Regions from separate parts of the Sporosarcina sp. P12(2017) genome, predicted to be linked through region 4. Evidence: riboswitches for the same ligand, from Rfam matches in the RefSeq annotation. Region 4 holds a riboswitch; each other region holds the start of a gene.
The links. A riboswitch is a leader RNA that binds a small molecule or an ion and turns the genes downstream of it on or off. The one in region 4 is predicted to bind S-adenosylmethionine.
Positions count from the first base shown of each region.

Region 1 (4,215 bases), on a different contig from region 4:
GGAATCTTTAGCGTGCGGGGACGTTTGGCGTTTACAGAAGACGAACAGCCAATCGTCGCTCACATTTGGGGAGATAAGCCTGAACATTTCCGCGAGATGAGTATTGGGATGGCGGAACTTGGTTTTAAAGGATTGGATATTAATATGGGATGTCCTGTGCCAAACGTTGCAACAAAAGGAAAAGGTAGTGGTTTGATTAACCATCCTGAAACCGCTGCGGCAATTATTCAAGCGGCAAAAGCTGGCGGATTACCTGTCAGTGTCAAGACGCGTCTTGGCTATACAGATATAGAAGAATGGCATACATGGCTCAGACATGTACTGGAGCAAGATATCGCGAACTTGTCAATCCATCTCCGTACCCGCAAGGAAATGAGCAATGGCAATGCACATTGGGAATTGATTCCGGAAATCAAGAAGCTTCGTGATGAAATAGCGCCTAATACGCTGTTGACGATCAATGGTGATATTCTCGATCGTCAAATGGGCCTGGAGCTTGTGGAGAAGTATGGTGTGGATGGGGTTATGATTGGACGCGGTATTTTCAACAATCCATTTGCCTTTGAAAAAGAGAAGAAAGAGCATGATCATAGAGAATTGCTAGATCTTTTGCGTTTACATCTGGATCTTTTTGATAAATATTCTACAGAGCTCGAACCGCGACTATTTAAACCGCTACGTCGATTCTTTAAGATTTACATTAAAGGGTTCCGTGGAGCCGCTGAACTTCGAAATGAATTGATGAGTACGAATACGACAGACGAAGTACGAGCGTTACTGGATACTGTAGAACTCGATTAATAGATTCTAAAAAGCCTCCTTGCCATACCAGAAATACTGGTATGAGCAAGGAGGCTTTTTGTGTAATTGATGTAGTGTAGAATTACTTTTCTTACTTAAATAAACCAAGCTTTTCAATACGGCGAATCGCTTCTTGCAAGCGTTCTTCACTTTCCAACAACCCGACACGAATATATCCTTCTCCGTGAACACCAAATCCATTTCCTGGTGATACTGCGACGTCTGCTTTATCCAGTAATAAATCAGCGAAGGATTCGCTTGTAAAGCCTTCTGGGACAGGTAGCCAAGCGAAAAATGAGCCAGTAGGAGCCGTGACGTCCCAACCGATGCGCTCACATTCCGTTAGCAATACTGTCAGGCGTCCTTCATAGAGCGCAACTAATTCTTCAACGCATTGTTGAGGACCTGTCAATGCTTCAATTGCGGCACGTTGAACTGCCGGGAAAATGCTAGTGAATAAGTGGTCTTGCAATACATTTAATGCTTCTATTATTTCAGAGTTACCGACTGCAAACCCTACTCGCCAGCCTGCCATATTATACCTTTTAGAAAGGGACAGCATTTCAATGCCGACTTCCTTTGACCCCTCAGTTTGTAAAAAGCTAATCGGTTTCTGGCCTTCAAAACCAATTCCACCATACGCAAAATCTTGTAAGACGGCAATCTGATTTTCTTTGGCAAACGCCACAGTTTTTTTATAAAACTCGGGAGTTGCTGTGACGCCTGTTGGATTACTTGGATAGTTTAAGTACATTAGTTTGGCATCTTTTTTCTGAACATCTGTTAGTTTATCGTAATCAGGAAGAAATTCATTCTCCTTACGTAGTGGCATCGTATCATATCGAATACCCGCTAAGCTCACACCTGATAAGTAGTCAGGATAACCAGGGTCTGGCAGTAATAATAAGTCTCCTTCATTCATAATAGCTAAAGGAAGTTCTACGACACCTATTTTCGTGCCACCGAGAACCGCGACTTCTGTTTCAGGGTCAATCGTGACATCATATTCACGCTGATAGTATTCAGCCACAGCTTGTTTTAAAGCAAGTGTTCCTCTAAATGGAGAGTAGCCGTGTGTCGCTGGATCTTCAACGGCTTCTTGCAATGCTTTAATAATATGGGGAGGTGTTGGCTGATCAGGATTTCCGCGTCCGAGATTAATTACATCTCTGCCTTCATCCATAGCCTTTTCTATTTTATTTAATAATAACGTAAAGAAATGCGGAGGGAGATTTTGTAATCGGTTAGATAAAGCCATAGTCTATTCCTTCTTTCTTTGATAGGGTATTTGCGTTAAGTATACATAGATCATACTAGACTTTTCAATAGAAGGTTGGACATTCGATTCCAGATGATTGCGAAGATTAGGCAAAAGAAAGTAATGTTGATAGAATGAGTCGGATATTCTGCTGACTTGTTGTTATTCGCCTTGACAGTTTTGTAAATTCAGATTAGTATATGTTTTACGCATATAATTTAATAGTAATCTCTTATCATGAGCGACTGAGGGAAGAGGCCCGATGAAGTCCAGCAACCCCTTGAATGAAACAAGGAAGGTGCCAAATCCTACAGCATGGTTTTCCATCTGAGAGATAAGCTGAGTGTATTTCAGTACTTCTTTCATTTAGAAAAATGAAAGATTTTTTTATTTAGAAAGAAGTTTTAAAAACTTACTATTTATAACGATTATTTACTTGAATGTAGAAAGAAGTGAGAAGATGATCCAAATTCAACATTTGTCTAAAGTCTATCAGACAAAAGAAAAAGTGGTAAAAGGTGTAGATGATGTATCACTAGACATCGAGACTGGAGAAATATTTGGTATTGTCGGTTATTCAGGTGCGGGAAAAAGTTCTCTCATACGCTGTTTGAATTTGTTGGAGACACCAACGAGCGGCACGATCTTAATTGATGATGTAAATTTAACGAAACTATCAGGGGTACAACTTCGGCAGGCGCGCTTAAAAATCGGAATGATTTTTCAGCACTTTTATTTAATTAGCCAAAAGACGATTTTCGAAAATATCGCATTTGCTTTACAAGCAGCAAAAATGTCGTCAAACAAAAAAGAGGCACGTGTAATGGAACTTCTTGAAATGGTGGGGCTATCCGATAAACGCAATGTATATCCTGCGCAGTTGAGCGGAGGACAGAAGCAACGCGTTGGTATTGCGAGAGCCCTAGCTAATAATCCATCCGTTTTGCTTTGTGATGAAGCGACATCTGCACTGGATCCTAATACAACAATGTCCATTTTACGATTGTTGAAAAAGATCAATAAAGAATTGAATATCACCATTGTGTTAATTACGCATGAGATGAATGTCGTAAAAGAAATTTGTGATCGCATGGCGATTATGCAAGACGGAAAAGTCATTGAAGAAGGACAAGTGTATGACATCTTTTCTAACCCAGTTCAACCTTTGACGAAGGAGTTTATTAGTAGTGTAGTGTCGTATGAAATCCCGGATACCGTCATGTCCACCTTGGCTGGTACACTGATAAAAATCACTTTTAAAGGTGAAGTAGCCATGGAGGGTGTGATTTCCGATACTATGCAGAAGTATAGAGTGAAAGGAAACTTCCTGCATGGGTCGATTGAATATATTCAAGAACGAGCACTTGGGATTTTCTTAATGGAATTGCAAGGTGAGCGTGACGAAGTAGAGCAGGCGATTGCATACATACTCGAACAAAATGCACAAGTGGAGGTGATCCGACAACATGTTTGATCTATCTCACATCATGGAACTCATGCCGGATATTACAAAAGCATTTGGTGAAACACTTTATATGATCGGCATCTCGCTTACAATTGCACTGATTATTGGATTGCCACTCGGGGTTCTGTTATTTACAACAGATAAAGGGTTATTTTTAGAGAACCGTGCAATAAATTCAGTAGTTGGGTTTTTCGTTAATATTATTCGATCCATCCCATTCATCATACTACTTGTAGCCCTAATACCTCTGACGAAACTGATTGTTGGAAATACGATTGGACCGGCAGCTGCAAGTGTGTCGCTTTCCGTGGCAGCTATTCCTTTCTTTGCTAGGATCGTTGAAACATCCATGCGTGAAATAGACAAAGGGGTTATAGAGGCTGCAATTTCAACGGGTGCTTCGCCATGGATGATTATTTGGAATGTGTTATTACCTGAATCAAAGTCGAGTATTATCCAAGGACTTACACTGACACTAATTAACTTAGTTGCCTATTCAGCAATGGCTGGATTTGTTGGCGGAGGCGGAATTGGGGACTTAGCCATTCGTTTTGGCTATTACAGATATGATGATAGTATTATGCTAGTCACCGTCGCCATTTTAATAGTGCTCGTGCAGTTGATTCAATTTGGTGGAGATCGTTTTTCAAAAATGATAGATAAAAGATAATAGGGGAGAGATGGATTATGA
Region 1 is NZ_PDYL01000011.1:19,476-23,690, forward strand. It holds gene CSV80_RS10230 (tRNA dihydrouridine synthase) at 1-801, shown strand, start outside; gene CSV80_RS10235 (pyridoxal phosphate-dependent aminotransferase) at 893-2,059, opposite strand; SAM riboswitch class I at 2,289-2,400, shown strand; gene CSV80_RS10240 (methionine ABC transporter ATP-binding protein) at 2,520-3,533, shown strand; gene CSV80_RS10245 (methionine ABC transporter permease) at 3,526-4,194, shown strand; gene CSV80_RS10250 (MetQ/NlpA family ABC transporter substrate-binding protein) at 4,212-4,215, shown strand, end outside.
Region 1: linked by a shared signal. The riboswitch ahead of CSV80_RS10240 (methionine ABC transporter ATP-binding protein) and the one ahead of CSV80_RS08275 (O-acetylhomoserine aminocarboxypropyltransferase/cysteine synthase family protein) in region 4 are both predicted to bind S-adenosylmethionine.

Region 2 (4,215 bases), on a different contig from region 4:
TCCTTGTCGCATTTCGATAAGCCCTCTAGCACGTAATGTTGATAAGGCTTCGCGAATTGTTGATCTGCCAACAGTAAAGTTTTCAGCCAGTTGCTGCACAGAATCCAATTTATCACCTGGCTTTAACTCTCCAGACTGAATAGAACCCAATAAACTATCCGCCACTTCTTCATATATTTTCTTCGGTTTAATCTGCTTATATTTCATGTTGCTCACTCCGTCCTATCACTTATCAAGCGCGATTTCTCCAGTTGCAGCAGGTTCCTTTTATGCTCTTTCCCATCTCGATAGCCTGACAATCCTCCACTCTTTGCAATCACACGGTGACAAGGCACCACGATCAATACAGGATTCTTGCCTATTGCAGATGCTACAGCGCGAACAGCTGATGCTTTTCCTATTTGTTCTGCAATTTCTGAATAGGTTACGACTTCACCATAGGGTATCTGTTGTAGCGTTTCCCATACTTGCAGTTGAAATGGTGTTCCCTTTAAATCAAGAGGCAGCGCTAAAAGATCGTTAGTCCTCCCCGAAAAATACCCTTTGAGCTGATTGCTATAGACTTCAAGCTTTGTTTCGTCTTCCTTTAATCCTTCATTATCAAATCGCTTAGCCCAATCCTTCGGTTGTTCTAAACTATTTTCGGCTAGCCCCACGTAGCAAAGTCCCTTTTCTGTAGCAGCTAGTATTACTGACCACCCGTCGAAATTAAATCGTGTCCAATAAACCAGTGTGTCCACTCCCTTTATCCGAATAATTTTAAGCCAACAGCACCGAGAATAATGAGCGATAAAAAGAAAAGGCGTTTGACGCTAGCAGATTCTTTGAATATCAAAATCCCCATCAATACAGCTCCAGCTGCTCCTAAACCGGTCCATACTGCGTAGGCTGTACTCATCTGAATTTCACGCATAGCAAGAGACAGGAAAACAAAGCCGAAACCAAATATCCCGACAATGAGTAACAATCTTTTAATAGAACGTTTTTGTAAATAGTAATTGATGCTTACCACACCAAAAATCTCACCGAGACTGGCAATAGCCAAGTACACCCAAGCCATCGTCAGCCACCTCCTTCAGTATCTACTTGTTCATCTGTAGTCAACTTGATGCCAACTACCCCGATGACAATTAATCCGATAAAAGTCAGCGTAACCCACGTGAAACCTGCTTGAAAGACGAATATATCCACCAAAAGGATTGCCGCGGCTCCCGACCCGGTAAAGACTGCATACACCGTGCCTGAAGGTAATTTTTCGCATGCCTTGATAATGAAATAAAAGCTTAATACAATGGCCACACCTGTTCCAGTCCATTGAATTGCCGTTTCAGAGTAACGGAGACCGACTACCCAGAAAATCTCTATAACAGCCGCTAGGGCGACATAACTCCAAGCCAAATTAAATATCTCCTTTCTGTCATGAATAGCTCTATAAGTATAGCAAATCTTTTGCAATAACAAAAAATCAGCCGATGACGATAAAAGGAAGCTTGCTTCTAGTATATCCGCATGATAGAATAAATCCGTCAACAGTTTTTCCTATATTGTGAATATTCTTATCGAGAGAGACGGAGGGATAGGCCCAGCGATGTCTCAGCAACCAGCCTCAGGCACGGTGCTAATTCCAAGGGTGACACCACCTTGAAGATGAGAATACTGTATACACTTGTATGTTCGAGGGCCTATTCGAAAAGAAGAGGTTCTTTTTTATTTTGCTGGGGGGATGGATATTCATGACAAACAATGGATTAGAAACCAGATTAGTACAACTCGGGAACCACAGTGATGAGAAAACCGGAGCAGTCAATACGCCTATTTACTTGTCTACAGCGTACCACCATGAAGGTCTAGGGAAATCGACGGGATATGATTACACACGAACAAAAAATCCTACGCGTTCTATCTTAGAGGATGGTATCGCGAACTTGGAATCCGGTGATCAAGGATTTGCGTGTAGTTCCGGAATGGCAGCCATTCAACTAATTTTATCCTTATTTAAGACAGGTTCAGAACTACTGGCACCTGAAGACTTATATGGCGGCACCTATCGTTTATTTAATCAATATGAAGAGACGTACAATGTTAAGACGCGATACTTATCGTTCGATGATGTTTCAGAAGTTGAGCAAGCGATTACTGATCGTACAAAAGCGATTTTCTTAGAAACGCCTACAAACCCATTAATGCAAAACATAGCAATTAGGACGTATGCAGAATTGGCGAAAAAGCATGGCTTATTGCTAATTGTCGATAATACATTCCTAACACCCTATTTCCAGCGACCTATTGAAGAAGGCGCAGATATCGTCATTCATAGCGCAACGAAATATATCGGTGGACATAATGACGTACTAGCAGGTTTAGTCGTCGCAAAGGGTGAGGAATTATGCGAACGTCTATTTACTAACCATAATGCGATTGGGGCTACATTGTCCCCTCTTGATTCATGGCTTGTCGTACGCGGTCTGAAAACATTACATTTACGCATGAAACAGCATGACGCAAATGCAAAAGCGATGGTATCTTATTTAGAACAAGAACCTCTCATTGTCGACGTGCTCTACGCTGGAATCGGTGGTATGTTGTCATTCCGAGTACAGAATAGTGAATGGGTAGGACCATTCCTTGAAAACATGAACCTCATTTCATTTGCCGAGAGTTTGGGCGGTGTGGAAAGCTTCATCACGTATCCGACTACACAGACGCATATGGATATCCCATTAGAAGAACGTAATCGCCGTGGAGTGGATGATCGTTTGCTACGCTTCTCTGTTGGTGTAGAAGATGTAGATGATTTGATTGCTGATGTAAAACAAGCTCTTTATGCTGCAAAAGAAATAGTAGAAGGCGTAAAAATTCAATAATAATAAACCGCACAACTCGAACCGTCAGTTACACTATGGCAGTTCGAGTTTTTTTGTAGTTAAAGAAAAGATGCTAAACCCTTCAATAGTTAGATGTTAAAGTATATACTGAAAAAGAACATACATTTATTATTGGAGGCGAGATTGTTGAATCGTTTAGAAAATAAAGTAGCAGTAGTAACTGGCGCCGGGTCTGGAATTGGACGAGAAATTGCTGAGCTCTATGCCCGTGAAGGTGCGAAGCTTATCATCGCAGATATGAATATGGAAGGTGCAGAAGAAACTGTCCAGACGATTAAAAATGCTGGCGGTCAAGCGCTGGCAGTTAAGACCAATGTCACGGTGGAAGAAGATGTACAAAGAATGACTGATACAGCAGTGGAGCAATTCGGCACACTGGATATTCTAGTGAACAATGCCGGTATTATGGACAATATGTACGCTGCAGCTACAGTTACGGATGAGATATGGGACAAAGTATTAGCGATCAACACAACAGGTGTCATGCGTGCAACTCGTAAAGCATTAACTATTTTCGAAGAGAAAAAAGCAGGCGTGATCGTCAACATGGCTTCTATCTCAGCGGTGACAGGTGGTCGAGGTGGTCTGGCTTACACCGCATCAAAACACGCGGTGGCAGGGATGACAAAAAGTGTCGCTTCTCAATACGGTCCCTTAAACATCCGCTGTAACGCAATTGCACCAGCACAAATCCCAACTAATATTACAAACAGCCTAACTCAACCAGATGAATTCGGCATGAAACAAGCTCTAAGAGGCGTAAATATGATGAGCCGTCCTGGAACAAAGGAAGAGATCGCAAACATTGCACTATTCCTTGCATCAGATGAATCCTCTTATGTTAACGGTGTCATCATGGAAGCTGACAATGGATGGTCTGCATATTGAGATTTAATCTCTCGTAGAAATAAGACTTGGAAATATTTGATTACATTCATACAAAAAAGCATCCAAAATTTTGGATGCTTTTTTGTATTAGTGAGCTTGATGCCATTTTTTCTTTTCACTTGCATAGACGACCGCTGCCGGTGCTGCGATAAACGCAAGTGCCGCCAATCCGGCGAACATACCTGTCAGTTCTTTACTTCCAAAGGAAAATCCAGCTGCTGCACCTAATGCAATCCCTGCTACTACCGCCAACGCAACAATCTTATACATGTTAGATCCCCGACCTTTCATTTGTAAGACGCGATCGTCTTTCCGATTTATTCGTTGCTTTTAGCATACTCTCATTGAGAACCTTTTTCAAGTACAATTGAGAATCTTTTTCAACGAATGTTAAAATGTATGGTTATCGTATGTTGTAAGCAGCGGTTTAATGTGCAGAAGA
Region 2 is NZ_PDYL01000011.1:115,489-119,703, reverse strand. It holds gene CSV80_RS10750 (FadR/GntR family transcriptional regulator) at 1-207, opposite strand, end outside; gene CSV80_RS10745 (methylated-DNA--[protein]-cysteine S-methyltransferase) at 213-740, opposite strand; gene CSV80_RS10740 (DMT family transporter) at 746-1,060, opposite strand; gene CSV80_RS10735 (DMT family transporter) at 1,063-1,398, opposite strand; SAM riboswitch class I at 1,554-1,654, shown strand; gene CSV80_RS10730 (methionine biosynthesis PLP-dependent protein) at 1,734-2,864, shown strand; gene CSV80_RS10725 (glucose 1-dehydrogenase) at 3,012-3,773, shown strand; gene CSV80_RS10720 (hypothetical protein) at 3,861-4,043, opposite strand.
Region 2: linked by a shared signal. The riboswitch ahead of CSV80_RS10730 (methionine biosynthesis PLP-dependent protein) and the one ahead of CSV80_RS08275 (O-acetylhomoserine aminocarboxypropyltransferase/cysteine synthase family protein) in region 4 are both predicted to bind S-adenosylmethionine.

Region 3 (4,215 bases), on a different contig from region 4:
AAACTACCATCTGTCTGAATTTCTGCATAGAGAACATGCTCAGGCTTAGAAATCCCCTGCTTTTTTAATTGTTCTGTTAGCCAAGTATCGGTCAATTGAAGTTCTCGCATACTTTTCTCTTCTACTTTCCCATTAGTAATAATTTCAGTCGGAATATATTTTGGCGTTGGTGATGGAGCTTTGACATCTTTCTTTGTCGCATATTTCTCGCCCGTATTTAGCATGACACTCAAATTACCATTCGTTTCGAATATCGCGTAATTGACATCCTTCATCGAAAATACCGACTGCTCTCGTAGCAACATATTTAAATCATTGAAACTCAACCGTAATTTACGCATGGAACCTTCTAGGATTTTTCCATTTTGAATGACAATTATCGGTTTATCATCGAGTAATACGCGAAGTTTGATGGATTTGAATGATAAAAAGTTAGCAATAATCGTTAACACTGCCCATAAAACCATTCCATATAAGCCATTTAAGAAAGGTGTTTCAGACTCTCCCGCCAAGTTGGCTGCAATCGAACCAATCGTTATGCCTGTTACATAATGAAAGAAAGTCAGCTGAGACACTTGTTTCTTCCCCATGAAGCGCGCTAAGATCAACAGTACAATAAATGAAATCACCGTTCGTAAAGTCATTTCCCAAAAAGCCAATTCCCAAAATTCATCTATGTTCACTGCATACACCTCCAGTAGTCGGAGTATGTGCAAACTATAGAAATTTATACTGCAATTCTTTTAACTCCAGTTGTAAGGAGTTTTTTGGTAGACATAGTAATTGAGCCAATTAGAGAATAATAAATGCGTGTGGGAACGCCAAGTATTCATAGGTTCTTTTGATGGATCATCATTCGGATAATAATTTACAGGAATGTCAATATCAGCACCTTTTTCTACATCGCGAGCATATTCATCCCCCAAGGTATGTGCATCGTATTCTAAATGTCCAGTTACCATAATATGCTTTGCATCATTTGAGATCACAATGAATGCACCTGCCTCTTCAGAAGCAGAAAGTAGAGTCAAATCGGGATGACTCTTTATTTCTTCTAATGAAACCCCCGTATGGCGTGAGTGTGGCGCTACAAATACATCATTGAATCCGCGTGCCAAGTTCACTGTCGGATCGGTAATATCATGTGAAAACACTCCAAAACATTTCTTTGACAACTCGAACTTGTCAATTCCGTAATGATGATAAAGGGCCGCTTGTGCCCCCCAGCAAATATGGAGCACTGATGTAACGTTCGTTTTTGTCCATTCCATGATCTCTTCTAACTCTTTCCAATAGACTACATCTTCAAATTGTAAAAGTTCGATTGGCGCACCTGTGATGATCATACCGTCAAAACGACGAGCTTTAACATGTTCAAAAGTAGTATAGAAGGTTTCTAAATGAGTCTGACTGACGTTTTTTGAAACATAGGATGCTGTATTGAGGAATGTGACATTCACTTGTAATGGTGTATTTCCAAGCAATCGAAGCAATTGTAACTCAGTCTTCTCTTTTTCTGGCATCAAGTTCAAAATCAAAATATTGATTGGACGGATATCCTGTGTTGTGGCACGTTCTTCATCCATAATAAAGATTTTCTCTTCTTTCAATAATTCTCCTGCTGGTAGATGTTTCGGTATATTAATCGGCATACTATTTCCCCCTTAACGTTCTATTATTACTATTTCTATACAAAAAACCCTCATTTCTATTAGATAAGAAAATGAGGGTTGACTGTTCACCGTTCTTATCTCTCAAGACAACAATCTTGTTGGAGGTAGCACCTTCCTGTATGCACAGAGGTTGCTGAAGCTTCATCAGGCCAATTCCCTCAGCTTCTCTTGATAAGAAATATTTAATTACTGACTATTATAGCATTAATAATTTAATTGTATAGCAGAATTGTCAAATTGTTCTGCGCATTTTAGTTTTGTAAATTGTAGATGGTCTATTTTTGTGTATAATAGAAATTACCAACTACTTTTCTTCGAGGAGGAGCTTATGAAATCTTTAGGTATAGTTCGTAAAGTTGATCATCTCGGCAGGATTGTCATTCCGAAAGAACTTCGGAATTCTATGTCGATCGATCAAGGTGACCCTATCGAAATTTTCGTAGAGGATGACAGAATTATATTGAGAAAATATCAGGTCAACAGAGCATGTTTTATCACCGGCGATGTGATGGATGAAAACAAGCAATTGTCGAACGGTCTATACATCAGTCCACGAGGCGCAAAAATCCTTATAGAGCAACTGAAAGATTTCACATAATACAAATATATAAGAACTATTGTAAAATCTTTTCTTATAAAAAAGGACCGAAAACAACAGTTACAGTTGTCTTCAGTCCTTTTGTTTAATTGTCTCTTGATCCACTCATAGAGAATTATTGCATTACGTTAAACTATTAATAAACTCCTCAATCTCTTCTTTAGTTTTACGATTCTTACTTACCAAACGACCTTTTTCTGTTCCTTCGCTAAATGCCACAAAACTAGGAATACCGAATATATCCAACTGACTGCAAAGCTCTATAAATTCATCACGATCAACCGAGATGAACTCATACTCTGCAAACTCAATTTCTAGTGTAGGTAAGAATGGTTCAATCACTCTACAATCTGGACACCAGTCTGCAGTGAATAAGAAAATTACTCTTTCTTCCTGTTTAAGTTGCTCAAATTGCTCTAGAGATTCTAATTTTTTCAATTTCCAACACTCCTCTTTACGAATAGTATAAGCTCACTATAACACTTTTATCTGTACTTCTTCTCTTTAGACGACTTAAGCAAATTCCTTTCACTCAGTTCAATTAAAGATGTTTTTTTATAATTAACTCCCCAAACACGAACGTTCACAAATAATTCAATAATTACGTTCGCATTTAACTGTTTTTCGGATTTTCGAGAAAAGCAATTGACAATAGTTTTTGACGTGTTATGATTAGTTCTAAATTAATAGTTGTTAAACAATTTTGACGAAGAGATACCTTCCTAAAAAGGATTTTCCAGAGAGCTGATGCAAAGGTGAAAGTCAGCAAATTCTGAGGTTGGGGGCACTTCTGAATTGATTAGCTGAACTTTTTTAGTAGGCTGATCCGTCACATGCACGTTACGCATCCTGAATGAAGGCTGCAATTGCAGCAAACAAGGGTGGTACCGCGTTAGTTTATCGAGCTTTTCGCCCCTTACTTATACGTAAGGGATGGAAGGCTTTTTTATTTTACCTATAAGGGGGGTAGCGCGCAACATACATATACGAACGACTGCACCTAGTTTCTACAAAAACACCCACTACAAACTATCGAAGGAGAGAATGAATATCATGGCTTTTAAAATACTTATTAGTGACCCACTTAGCGAGGACGGAATTTTCCCATTACGACAAGCAGAAGGTTTTGAAATTGTAATGGAAACGGACATGACACCAGATCAGCTGAAAGAGCGTATTAAAGATTTCGACGCACTACTAGTACGTAGTCAGACAACAGTTACAAAAGAATTGTTGGAAGCAGCTGATCAATTAAAGATCATCGGTCGTGCTGGTGTAGGTGTCGATAATATCGATTTGGACGCAGCTACCGAAAAAGGAATTATCGTTGTCAATGCTCCGGACGGCAACACAAACTCTGCAGCTGAGCACACAGTCGCAATGATGATGTCTATGGCACGCAAAATTCCTCAAGCTTTCAACTCGTTGAAAAATAATAAATGGGATAGAAAATCATTCCTTGGTGTGGAATTGAAAGACAAAACTTTAGGAATCATCGGGCTCGGTCGTATTGGTGCTGAAGTTGCAAGACGCGCAAGAGGACAACGCATGAATGTAGTAGCATATGACCCGTACCTAACAGAAGATGTTGCAAAGAAATTGGGTATTGAAATTGGAACAGTAGATGAAGTGCTCGAAGTAGCAGACTTCATTACAGTTCACACACCTTTACTTAAAGAAACCCGTAGAATGATCAACAAAGAAGCATTTGAGAAAATGAAAGACGGCGTACAAATTATCAACTGTGCACGCGGTGGAATTATTGACGAAGATGCTCTATACGATGCAATCGTTGCTGGTAAAGTGGCGGGTGCAGCATTGGACGTATTCGAAGAAGAGCCATTCCTCGACCACAAATTATTGACATTACCTGAAGTAATTGCGACTCCACACTTGGGAGCAAGTACATTCGAAGCACAGGAATCAGTAGCAGTCGACGTAAGC
Region 3 is NZ_PDYL01000022.1:41,973-46,187, reverse strand. It holds gene CSV80_RS15540 (YetF domain-containing protein) at 1-677, opposite strand, end outside; gene metA (homoserine O-acetyltransferase MetA) at 744-1,652, opposite strand; SAM riboswitch class I at 1,745-1,851, opposite strand; gene CSV80_RS15530 (AbrB/MazE/SpoVT family DNA-binding domain-containing protein) at 2,002-2,271, shown strand; gene CSV80_RS15525 (thioredoxin family protein) at 2,395-2,709, opposite strand; T-box leader at 2,966-3,191, shown strand; gene serA (phosphoglycerate dehydrogenase) at 3,325-4,215, shown strand, end outside.
Region 3: linked by a shared signal. The riboswitch ahead of metA (homoserine O-acetyltransferase MetA) and the one ahead of CSV80_RS08275 (O-acetylhomoserine aminocarboxypropyltransferase/cysteine synthase family protein) in region 4 are both predicted to bind S-adenosylmethionine.

Region 4 (4,215 bases):
ATTTACGTGAGTCTTTGTATAGTCGCTATAAAAAATTATCTGAGGACTTAATAGTCTTACCAGCACACTTCATGATTATAGATGAGTTGAATGAAGATGGTAGCGTGGCGGAGAAGCTTAGCGTATTGTATGAAAAAAATCATGGCTTGAATATTCAGGATGAAAAAGAATTCAGAGAATTAGTTACTGATAACTTGCCTCCACAGCCAAATGCATATCAGGAAATTCGCCAGATGAATATGGGGAAAATTGAGCCTGATGAAGAAACGCAACGCGAGATGGAAATTGGCCCAAATCGCTGTGCGGTACGGTAACTATTTAGTTGAATTTGTAGTGAAAACAAAAAAACAAATTAAAAGGAGAAGATATATATGAGTACAACAACATTTTTAGACGCAAAAGGCCTGGCATGTCCAATGCCGATCGTACGTGCAAAGAAAGCCATGAAGGACTTGCAAGCAGGAGATATTCTTGAAATTCATACGACTGACAAAGGATCAGTATCCGATCTGACTGCATGGGCGGCTTCTGGTAATCATGAAATCAAAGATCAGCAACAAGAGTCCGATGTCTTTAAATTCTGGATCCAAAAAGGGTAAACTACGGATAGAGGGAATTGCTGTCTCCCTCTTTCATTAGGAAGAAGGGAGAACATCATGACCATTCCATTTATTATCACGATCTTCCTCATTGGATTCGTCGGCTCGTTCCTTTCTGGTATGATGGGAATTGGCGGCGCAATTGTTAAATATCCAATGTTGCTATTTATCCCTGCACTACTGGGTTTTGCTGCGTTTACACCACATGAAGTTTCTGGAATTACTGCAGTTGAAGTGTTCTTTGCATCACTTTCAGGAGTTTTAGCGTATAGAAAGAGTAATCTAATCTTGAAGCCACTTGTCCTCTATATGGGAATCAGTGTATTAGTCGGTAGTGTGATCGGCGGCGCCGGTTCTAGTATGCTATCAGAAGCTACGGTCAACATTATCTATGGTATTCTAGCCGTTATGGCGGCAATTATGATGTTTATTCCGAAAAAGGGTCTTGACGATCAGCCGGTTGATGAGATTACATTCAATCGCTTCGTTGCTTCTAGTGCTGCCTTTATTGTCGGCTTGGCAGCTGGGATTGTCGGAGCTGGTGGTGCATTCATTATGGTACCGATTATGCTCGTGATACTAAAAATTCCTACACGCGTTACAATCGCTACATCACTCGCGATTACGTTATTGTCATCAGTAGGCTCAGCATCAGGCAAGCTCTTAACAGGGCAAGTACCCTATGGACCGGCTCTCATCATGATCGCCGCAAGCATCATCGCGGCTCCGATCGGTGTAAAAGTCAGTCGTAAAGTAAACACCAAAGTATTACAAAGCATTCTAGCCGCGCTAATCATGGCCTCCGCCGTAAAAATATGGTGGGACATATTTTAAACAAGCACAATCGCCAGCACATCGTTCACTGAACATGTGCTGGCGGTTTTTCGAATGGAGTCGCAAGTAGAAACTTCATTAAACTCACTACGGCGTTTGTGGATGGCTCCCGTAACGTCGATTTACAGTGCTTTCTTCCCTCTTACTTTCAATTCAACATATTGAAAGTAATGCTAATTTCGAAACATTCTATTAAATTCTTGCAATAGACTAGGAATAGCCGTATACTATTTTTCAACGATGGAAAACGAATAGACACACTCTTATCAAGAGCGGCGGAGGGATTAGGCCCTGTGATGCCCGGCAACCGGCGAAAGCAAAGGTGCTACTTCCTACAAACTCTCAGCAGTTTGGAAGATAAGGGAGGAATGAGCGAAAGCAGAGCCCTCTTCTTATTATGGAAGATGGGCTTTTTCTATATATATCGAGGGAATCTCACTCCTGCGTTTTTCTTGTCTAGTCCCAGAGGGAAGATATTTGGGGCGTTTCGGTGTTCCATCAATACATGAAAAAGGGGAATGGTTATGACGAATTTACAGCCAGAAACGATACTATTACACGGAGGGCAAAAACCGGATCCGGAAACAGGCTCACGGGCTTTACCGATTCATCGTACGACTTCTTATGTATTCAGAGACACAGAACACGCACAAAACTTATTTGGCTTAAAAGAAGCAGGCAATATCTATACAAGAATTACGAACCCGACAGTAGCTGTCTTCGAAGAGCGTGTCGCACAGCTAGAAGGCGGAACAGCAGCAGTTGCGTTGTCTTCGGGAATGGCGGCAATTGCATTCTCTATTATGAATATTGCCGAAGCAGGCGATGAAATCGTTGCAGCGAGTAATCTTTACGGTGGTACATACAATTTATTCGCCGTTACATTACCGCGCTACGGGATCACAGTGAAATTTGTTGACGCATCTGATCCAAAGAACTTTGAAGCAGCTATTACGGATAAAACGAAAGCATTGTTTGCAGAAACAATCGGTAACCCAAGCTTGCAAGTGCTGGACGTGGAAGCTGTCGCGAACATTGCACATGAAAATGGCATCCCATTGCTAGTAGACAATACATTCCCATCTCCATATGGATCAAATCCAATCGAGTACGGGGCGGACGTAGTCATCCACTCAGCAACAAAATGGATCGGCGGACACGGTACGACCATCGGTGGTGTAGCTGTGGATGCAGGGAAATTCGACTGGACACAAGGTAAGTTCCCAGGCTTTACAGAGCCGGATGAAACGTACAATGGCTTACGTTATGGAATCGACACGGCTGCTGCAGCTTTCGCAACGAAACTGCGCGTGCAATTGCTAAGAGACTTCGGCCCGTGCTTGTCGCCGGACAGTGCATTCAACTTGTTGCAAGGTTTAGAAACACTTCATTTACGCGTGCCACGCCATAATGAAAATGCACAAAAAGTCGCGGCATTCTTGCAAGATCATCCGGCAGTAGAGTGGGTAACGTATACGGGTCTAGAAGATCATCCAACAGCGGAATTAGCAAATAAACATTTGAAAAATGGTTATGGCTCAATTATTGTATTTGGTATCAAAGGTGGACGCGATGCAGGAAGACAAGTAATCGATAATGTAGAAATTTGGTCTCACGTAGCGAATGTGGGAGATGCAAAGTCATTAATCATTCATCCGGCATCTACTACTCATCAGCAGTTGTCTGTGGAAGATTTAAAAAACTCAGGTGTCAGCGAAGAGCTAATCCGCTTGTCTGTGGGGTTGGAGTCAGTAGACGATATTATCGCAGATTTGAAACAAGCAATCGAAAAAGCCGCAAACTAATACAAAAAAATGAACACTACGCATGTGCGCAGTGTTCATTTTTTATTTTCGTTTAATTTTTCTTCGCTCTTCCTTCAAAGATTTGAATAGCGAAGTGACCATCATGATCAGTATGATGGAGAAAGGTAAGGCGGCTATGATGATAACATTTTGAAGTGCGTCCAAACCACCAACATACAATAGAATAATCGCGATGGCGGACTGAATGACACCCCAGACGACCTTCAAGTTATTAGGTGGAGTCAATGAGCCATATGATGACTGCATACCAAGTACGAATGTAGCCGAATCCGCTGATGTAATGAAGAATGAAGTAATCAGCAAAACCGCGACAATTGAAATGACGAATGACCAAGGTAATCCACTAAACATCTCAAAAATCGTCAATTCTGTTGCCGTAGATGCTAAATCGATAATACCTGCTTTTTGTGTTTCAATAGCTGTCGTACCAAACGCTGAGAACCAAATCATACTCAATACAGTCGGTACAACGAGCACGCCGATCATGAATTCGCGAATCGTTCTTCCTTTTGAAACGCGGGCAATGAACATTCCAACGAATGGTGACCAAGCTATCCACCAAGACCAGTAGAATAGTGTCCAGTCATTCAACCATGAACGGTTTTCAGGCGTAAGTGGTGCTGTGCGGAAACTCATACGAATGAGGTTTTCTAAATATCCACCGATAGAATCAGTGAACATATTGAAAATCAGCAATGTTGGACCGAGTGCAATGATAAAGACCAACAGTGTAAGAGCTAATACCATATTTGTATTCGATAAAATACGAATCCCTTTTCCGAGACCGCTCCAAGCGGATAGTAGGAATAATACAGTAACGATCGCAATGATAATAAACTGAGACCAGAAACCGATCGGAACACCAAATAAGTAATTCAAACCAGCGTTAATTTGGACTGCTCCAAATCCGAGTGATGTGGCGACGCCAAAAACAGTAGCAAAAACTGCAAAGACAT
Region 4 is NZ_PDYL01000008.1:99,896-104,110, forward strand. It holds gene CSV80_RS08260 (MBL fold metallo-hydrolase) at 1-314, shown strand, start outside; gene CSV80_RS08265 (sulfurtransferase TusA family protein) at 372-599, shown strand; gene CSV80_RS08270 (sulfite exporter TauE/SafE family protein) at 657-1,433, shown strand; SAM riboswitch class I at 1,694-1,797, shown strand; gene CSV80_RS08275 (O-acetylhomoserine aminocarboxypropyltransferase/cysteine synthase family protein) at 1,958-3,238, shown strand; gene CSV80_RS08280 (glycine betaine uptake BCCT transporter) at 3,281-4,215, opposite strand, start outside.